2 regions of the Amycolatopsis sp. WAC 04169 genome follow, and region 1 is predicted to be linked to the other one. Evidence: riboswitches for the same ligand, from Rfam matches in the RefSeq annotation. Region 1 holds a riboswitch; the other holds the start of a gene.
The links. A riboswitch is a leader RNA that binds a small molecule or an ion and turns the genes downstream of it on or off. The one in region 1 is predicted to bind cobalamin.
Positions count from the first base shown of each region.

Region 2: another riboswitch for cobalamin. It lies ahead of metE (5-methyltetrahydropteroyltriglutamate--homocysteine S-methyltransferase); the one in region 1 lies ahead of DMC61_RS10135 (prenyltransferase/squalene oxidase repeat-containing protein).

Region 1 covers NZ_QHJI01000004.1:189,108-193,288, reverse strand. Annotated here, with positions in the region: gene DMC61_RS42010 (LuxR family transcriptional regulator) at 1-582, shown strand, start outside; gene DMC61_RS10135 (prenyltransferase/squalene oxidase repeat-containing protein) at 959-1,966, opposite strand; cobalamin riboswitch at 1,998-2,147, opposite strand; cobalamin riboswitch at 2,241-2,308, shown strand; gene DMC61_RS10130 (hypothetical protein) at 2,398-4,181, shown strand, end outside.
Region 2 covers NZ_QHJI01000002.1:283,672-287,852, forward strand. Annotated here, with positions in the region: gene DMC61_RS06175 (ribonucleoside-diphosphate reductase subunit alpha) at 1-672, shown strand, start outside; gene DMC61_RS06180 (ribonucleotide-diphosphate reductase subunit beta) at 744-1,820, shown strand; cobalamin riboswitch at 2,085-2,299, shown strand; gene metE (5-methyltetrahydropteroyltriglutamate--homocysteine S-methyltransferase) at 2,398-4,181, shown strand, end outside.

The DNA.
Region 1 (4,181 bases):
CTCGTCGAGGCGGCCGTCAGCACCGGGCGTCCTGAACGCGCCCGTGCCGCGCTGGAGGTGTTCGACCGCTGGACCCTGGCCGGGGCGGAGCCCTGCTGGCTCGCGCTGAGCCACCGCTGTCACGCGCTGATGGCGTCGGATCCCGGCGTGGCGGAACGGCGTTTCCGGCTGGCCGTCGAGGCGCACCGGCGGGCGGGCGGCGCGGTGGAACTCGCCAGGACCAGGTTCGCGTACGCCACCCTGCTGCGACGCCATCGCCGGACCCGCGACGCCCGCGACCAGTTCCGCGATGCCTTGCGTGGCTTCGAAAACGTCGGCGCCACCCGGTTCGCCGAACGGGCCCGGGCCGGGCTGCGGGCGGCGGGCGAGACCGTCGACGTACCGCACCGGTCGCTCGCCGGCCTCACCCCGCAACAGGACGCCATCACCCGGCTGGTGGCGGCGGGGGAGACGAACAAGGAGATCGCGCGGCGGCTGGTGATCAGCCACCGGACGGTGGACCACCACCTGCGGAACATATTCACCGCACTGGGGGTGCGGTCCCGCGTGGAACTCGCGCGCCGTGTCGCCGCCGGCGAGTGACGCCGCCCGTCACTCACGTGATCGAAGGCGCGACTCGCGTGATTGGAGGCGTAACACTCGAGTTCCGCCTCCAATCACGTGAGTCACGTCCCTGATCACGCGAGTTACGCCTTCGCTCACGCCGCGCCCTGGGCTTCCGCCACTCGCGACCACCTGTACCGAACGGCGGCTTCGCGTGATCGAACGGACGGCAGGTGTGATCAGACGGACGACACGCGTGACCGGATGGACGACACGACCACGGCGAAGCCTCCGCCGCGAGTCGTCCGCCCAGACACGCGTGTCGTCCGTCTGATCACGTGTGTCGTCCATCCAGTCACGCAAGACGTCCAGTAGAGGGACGGTCGGAACTGTCCCTACTGGTCACGAGGTGGCGTTACGGGCAGGCGAGTACCGGCGCCTGCGGACGTCCGCCGCCGTGCAGGTCGCTCAACGGAACCCTGGCCAGGCCCAGGATCGCCTGTGCGGTCGCGCGCGGGGCGGTTGTCGGGTTCAGACCGGTGGCGTCGTAGGCGATCGCGCCGCGGTCCGGCTCGGCGCCGGCGCAGCCGGTCTGCAGTGAGCGCAGGAATTCCCGCGCCTTGCCCGCGGCGGCGGGACGGTGACCGGCCAGCGCTTCCGCGGCGAGGCCGGTGCTGTTGGCGTTGGGCGCGTTCGTGCCGAAGCCGAAGCCGCCGTTCGCGTGCTGCTTCGTGACCAGCCACGAGATGCCCTCGCGGGCGTTCACCGGGTCACCGACGGCGCGCAAGGCCTGGACGACCGTCGCGGTCGCGTCGACGTCGCTCGTGCACGTCGCTTCGCCGAAGTTCTGCGGGAAACCGCCGTCCGCGCACTGGGTGCCCGCGAGGAACGTCACGGCCGGAGCCGGGGCGCCGCCGGGCGTACGGTCCAGCGCCAGCAGGGCGAGCGACTGCGTGAGGGCGTTGGAGTAGTCGCCGTATTCGGAGCGGTCGGAGAACCGGCCGGACGGCGTGAGCAGCGAGAGCAGGCCAGCCTTCAGGTCGACGCCGCCGAACGACGCCGGATCCTTGCTCCGGATCTGCGCGGCGAGCATCAGTTTGGCGTGCGCGCCCGCGTAGGACTCGGTGCCGCCGCCGACGTAGGCGGTGGTGATCTCCGGTTTCGCGAGCCAGGCGATCGCCTTGCCCGCGTTCGTGTCCGACACCCCGGCCGCGGCGAACGCGAAGATCGCGTCGATCGTCAGGCCCTGGTCCGGGAACTTCTGGCCGCCGAAGTCGGCCTCGAACCGTTCGCCGTCGGTCATCTGCCTGGCGAGCCAGCCCGCAGCGGCATCGGCCTTGTTGTGGGTGGCCGCGGCCGCCGGCGGAGCGGCGACCAGCCCGATGCCGCACAGCAGGGCGACAGCGTAAACCAAACGTCTCATGAGAACCCTTTCCCGCATTTCCACGACAGGAGTCGGTGACATAGCGCGACATGGGTGACCGGGCTCGCCTGGAAGGCACACCGTTGCGGGACAGCGCCGGACTCTCACCGGACTTCCCCCACGACCGCGCGAGAAGACTCTCACCCCGGTCGAACGCGGGATACCGCCGGGTGCCGATGTGATCCTGGCAACCGACCTGGTCAGCGGTACCTGCCGGAGGTGAACGGGTGTTAACCTCGGCTGGCTCCACAACAGAACACCGCCGCCCGTGACGGGGAAGCCGGTCGAAATCCGGCGCTGTCGCGCAACCGTGGGCCCTTCGCAGGGGCAAGCCGGGATACCGAACGGGCGGATGAACGAACCACTGTCGCGATAAACAGGGGTGACCGCGGCGTCCCGCGCTGTCCTCCGCCATGCCGCAAGGAGGAGACATGCGCCGCGGGTACCTGGCCGCGTCGGCGTTCGCCGTCGGTGCCGCCCTGATCGCCGCACCGCTCGCCGGGACGGCGACGGCCGCGAACGATCCCGGCGCGGCGAAGGCGAATTCCCGCTGGCTCGCGACGAAGCTGAAGCCGGACGGCACGCTCGACAACCCCAGCGGCGGCTCGCTGCCCGACCACGGCCTGATGCTCGACGTGCTCTTCGCGATGCACGCCGCGGGCGAGGGCGCGCGGGCCGAGCCGATCGTGAAGTTCCTCGACGACCAGGGCCACGCCACCGACTACTTCACCTGGGACGGGCTCGCTCCCGGTGCCGGCTACGACAAGATCGTCGTCGGCGGCGCCGTGGCGAAGACGCTGGTCGCCGCCCAGGTCTCCGGCCGGAACCCCCGGGCCTTCGACGGCTACGACCTGGTCGCCGAAACCCAGGGCGCGATCATGCGCAAAGGCCCCGACAAGGGCCGGATCAGCGACTACTCGAAGGATCCCGCGCTCGCCGACGCGGTGAGCAACAACGCGAACATGTTCGGCCAGGCGCTCGGGGTGATCGGCCTCGCCGCCGCGGGCGCGAACGACCGGCTCGCCATCGACAAACTGCTGACCCAGCAGTGTTCCGAGGGCTACTTCCGCGTCCTCTTCTCCTACATCCCGACGAAGGAGACCGGCGACCACGTCACCCCGGACGGCCGCAAGGTCTCGACCTGTGACGAGGGCAAACCACTCGGCCTTTCCCCGACCGACGGGGACGCCACCGGCCTCGCCCTCTCGGCGCTGCTGGCCGCGAAGAAGGCGGGCGCGGCCGGTCTCGACGCCCCGATCGCCAAGACCGTCTCCTGGCTCAAGGCGAACCAGAAGCCCGGCGGCGGCTGGGGCGGCGGTGTCGGCACCGAGGCGCCGAACACCAACAGCACCGGCCTGATCGTCCAAGCGCTCGTCGACACCGGCGGCGCGGACACGGCGGTGGACAAGGGCGTGCGGTACCTCAAATCCGCGCAGGCGAACGCCGCGGCCGATGCCGGGAACAAGCTCGCGGGCGAACTCGGCGCGATCGCCTACGACCCGGCTTCCTACGAAGCCGCCCGCTCCTCCGGTATCAGCGGCGCCGACACCTGGATCCGCGCGAGTGCCCAGGCTTCGCTCGGGTTGTCGCAGGTCGGCTTCTACGCGCTCGCGAAGGGCGAAACCGTGCCGCCGGCCACCGGAGTCCCGGAAACCCCGGCCCCGACGACGCAGCCGCACAAGCCTGCTCCGAAACCCAAGAAATTCGTCACTCCCAGGGCCTCCACCGGCGCCCGGGTATCGACGGTAGCGGCGATCACCACCCCCGTCGCCGCGACCCCGGCCGCCCGCCTCGGTGCCTACCTGACGAACCGGCTCGTCGGCGGCGACCACGTGGAGGTCACCGAGGACGGCAAGACCTACGTCGACTACGACGCCACCGCCGATGTGGTGCTGGCCTTGCGGGCGCTGGACCAGCAGCCGGATTCGGTCGCCCGCGCTTCACAATTCCTTCTGAAGCCGGAATCCGTCCAGGCCTACGCCCACGGCGCGCCGTACGAGCAGGGCGAGGCGGCGTACGCCGAACCGCTCGCGAAACTCGTGCTCGTCGCCGAATTCTCGAAGTCGGACGCCGCCGGTCCGTTGCGTGCCGATCTGGTGAAACTGCGCGGTGCCGACGGGGAATTCACCGACACCGGATCGTTCGCCGACGCCGATCGGACGGTCGAGCGGCACGCTTGGGCGGTGCTCGCCACCGCCGCCGATCCCGGCCCCGC
Region 2 (4,181 bases), on a different contig from region 1:
ATCGAGCCGCTGTTCCAGAACCTGTTCGTCAAGTCGAACATGTCCGGTGACTTCACCGTGGTGAACCCGCACCTGGTCCGCTCGCTCAAGGAGCGCGGGCTGTGGGACGAGGTCATGGTGTCGGACCTGAAGTACTTCGACGGCAGCCTCGGCCAGATCGACCGCGTGCCGGACGACCTGAAGGCGCTGTACGCGACCGCGTTCGAGATCGAGTCCAAGTGGCTGGTGGACGCCGGTTCGCGTCGGCAGAAGTGGATCGACCAGGCGCAGTCGCTGAACCTGTACATCGCGGCGCCCAGCGGCCGCAAGCTCGACGAGCTGTACCGCTACGCCTGGCACAAGGGCCTCAAGACCACGTACTACCTGCGGGCCCGGTCCGCGACGCACGTGGAGAAGAGCACCCTGCGCGGCACCGACGGCAAGCTGAACGCGGTCTCGGCCACCCCGGCCCCCGCCGCACCCGCTTCGCCGAAGCCCGCCGCCGCCCCGGCTCCCGCCGCTTCGCCCGCTCCGTCGGCTTCCGCCGCGGTCCCGGCCGTGCCGGTGACCGCTCCCGCCCCGGCCGCCAAGCCGGAGCCGAAGGAGATGCCGAAGGTCTCGGACGTCGACTTCGTCGCCACCGAAGGCGCCGCCTGCCGGATCGACGACCCCGACTGCGAAGCCTGCCAGTAACGACATCCTCGTGAGTGGTAAGGACGGTTCTAACCGTCCTTACCACTCACGACCCCCTCTTGGAGCTCTTTATGACAACCTTTGACGCCTCCACCGACGCCACGGGCCTCGGTGAGATCGAAGTCGGCGCCGCCCGCATCAACGTCGACGACAAGCGGATGATCAACGCCCGCGCCGACGTCAACCAGCTGCTGCCGATGAAGTACACCTGGGCGTGGGAGAAGTACCTCGCCGGCTGCAACAACCACTGGATGCCGACCGAGGTCGCCATGCAGGCCGACATCGCGCTGTGGAAGTCGCCCGACGGTCTCACCGAGGACGAGCGCACCATGCTCAAGCGCAACCTCGGCTTCTTCGCCACCGCCGAGTCGCTGGTGGCCAACAACATCGTGCTCGCGGTGTACCGGCAGATCACGAACCCCGAATGCCGCCAGTACCTGCTGCGCCAGGCGTTCGAGGAGGCCGTGCACACGCACACCTTCCAGTACATCTGCGAGAGCCTCGGCCTGGTCGAGGGCGAGCTGTTCAACATGTACCGCGAGGTCCCGTCCATCTCGGACAAGGACGCGTGGGCGTTGAAGTACACGCAGAACCTGGAGAACCCGGACTTCGAGACCGGCACCCCGGAAGCCGACCAGAACTTCCTGCGTGACCTCGTCGCGTTCTACGTGATCTTCGAGGGCATGTGGTTCTACACCGGTTTCGCGCAGATCCTCTCGCTCGGCCGCCGGAACAAGATGATCGGCATCGCCGAGCAGTACCAGTACATCCTGCGCGACGAGTCGATCCACCTGAACTTCGGCATCGACTGCATCAACCAGATCAAGATCGAGAACCCGCACCTGTGGACCGAGGAGTTCCAGGCGGAGATCCGGACGATGCTGACCGAGGCGTGCGAGCTCGAGGTCGCCTACGCCCGCGACACCATGCCGCGCGGCATGCTCGGGCTCTCGGCCGAGCTGATCGAGCAGTACATGCACTTCATCACCGACCGGCGGGCCCAGCAGATCGGCCTCGCGCCGATCTTCGGCGAGACCGAGAACCCGTTCCCGTGGATGTCGGAGGCGATGGACCTCAAGAAGGAGAAGAACTTCTTCGAGACCCGCGTCATCGAGTACCAGTCCGGCGGCGCCCTCGACTGGGACTGACCCCGACCTCGTAACTCGCGTGTTCGAATCGCGAACTCGCGTGATCAGACACGTAACTCGCGTGATTGAACGGCGAACTCGCGTGACCAGACGGACGACACGCCGGGCGGCCTCCGCCCGGCGTGTTCCGTCTCCAGACACGCGAGTTACGCCTTCGATCACGCGAGTTCGCCGTTCAATCACGCGAGTCGTCCATCCGATCACGCGTGGCGTCCGGTTCGTCACATGTCCAGCGGGCCACTGGCGCCCCTCGGTACGCTCCGGAGTGCTACTGGTTCACCCGGCCTCCCAGGCCGGGCGAGGTAACAGGGAACCCGGTGCGAATCCGGGACTGCCCCGCAGCGGTATGTGGGAACGAAAGCCGTCACCGTGCGAGACACGGTAAAGCACTGGGACACGGCGTCCCGGGAAGCGACGGCCGGTAGGAGCGAGCGAGTCGCCCACGAGTCCGAAGACCTGCCCGTGGTACGCGCGCCGACGGCGTGCGTGAGTCCGGGCCTCGTGGGATGGGCACGACCGAACGGCGGTCACTCCTGCGCGCTCCGGGCTCGCCCGACAAGCTCGCGAGGAGAGAGCTGTGACCGAAATCGGCACGACAGTGCTGGGCTACCCCCGGATCGGACCGGACCGGGAACTCAAGCGTTCACTCGAACGCTTCTGGGCGGGCAAGATCGACGAGGCCGAACTGCTCGGCACCGGCCGCGCGCTGCGCACCCGCACCTGGCGGGAGCTCAAGGACGCGGGGCTGGATTCCGTCCCCTCCAACACGTTCTCCCATTACGACCAGGTGCTCGACACCGCCGAGCTGTTCGGAGCGCTGCCGGAGCGCTTCACCACGCTCGGCCTCTCGCCGCTCGACACCTACTTCGCCGCCGCACGCGGGGTGCAGGACGCGCCGGCGATGGAGATGACGAAGTGGTTCGACACGAACTACCACTACATCGTCCCCGAACTCGGCCCGGACACGACGTTCTCGCTCACCGGCACCAAGCCGCTCGACGAGTACCGCGAAGCCCGCGCGATCGGCGTCGAGACCCGGCCGGTGCTCGTGGGTCCGGTGACGTTCCTGCTGCTCGCGAAGCCGGCCGAGACGGCTCCGGAGGGCTTCCGTCCGCTGGAACTGCTCGACAACCTTCTCGACGGCTACGTCGAACTACTGCGTCGTCTGCACGACGAAGGCGTCGAGTGGGTCCAGTTCGACGAGCCCGCCTTCGCCGCGGACCGCAGCGAGCGGGAGCTCAACGCGCTCATCCGCGCCTACCACCGGCTCGCGAAGGAGACCGCGCGGCCGAAGATCCTGGTCGCCGGGTACTTCGGCGGGCTCGGACGCGGCCTCGGTGTGCTCGCCCGCTCCCCGATCGACGCCATCGCCGTCGATCTCGTCACCGATGAGTCCTTTGTGGACGCCGTCGCCGCCGAACCCGCCTTGCGGGACAAGGAAGTGCTGGCCGGCGTGGTCGACGGGCGCAACGTCTGGCGCACGGATCCGACCCGCGCGCTCAGCCGGGCGGCGATGGTGCTGGGCACCGCGAAGTCGGTCAGCGTGTCGACGTCCTGCTCGCTGCTGCACGTGCCCTACGACGTCGAACGGGAGGACGGACTTCACCCGCGGCTGAAGGGCTGGCTCGCTTTCGCCAGGCAGAAGGTCGACGAGGTCGTCCTGCTCGGGCGCGCGTTGAAGGAAGAAGGTGTCGACCTCTCCGCCGCGCGTGCCGCCGCCACGGATCGCGCGACGGCGGCCGACCTGGCCGACAGCGGGGTCCGCGCCCGGCTGGAGGCGTTGCGGCCGGAGGACACTGTCCGCTCCCCCTATGCCCGGCGCGCGGTGGCCCAGCAGGCCGCGCTGAAGCTGCCGCCGTTGCCGAGCACGACGATCGGCTCGTTCCCGCAGACCACCGAAGTCCGCAAGGCGCGGGCGGCGCACAAGGCGGGTTCGCTGGACGACCCGGGCTACGAAGCCGCGATGAAGGCCGAGATCCAGCGTGTCATCCGGCTGCAGGAAGACCTCGGCCTCGACGTGCTGGTGCACGGCGAGCCCGAGCGCAACGACATGGTGCAGTACTTCGCCGAGCGGCTGGCCGGTTTCGCGGCCACCGACTTCGGCTGGGTGCAGTCCTACGGTTCGCGCTGCGTCCGGCCGCCGATCCTGTACGGCGACGTCTCGCGTCCGGAACCGATGACCGTCGAATGGGCGCGCTACGCGCAGGGCCTGACCGGCAAACCCGTCAAGGGCATGCTGACCGGGCCGGTGACGATCCTGGCGTGGTCGTTCGTCCGCGACGATCAGCCGCTGGGCGAGACCGCCCGTCAGGTGGCGCTGGCCATCCGCGACGAGGTGCACGACCTGCAGGAGGCGGGCAT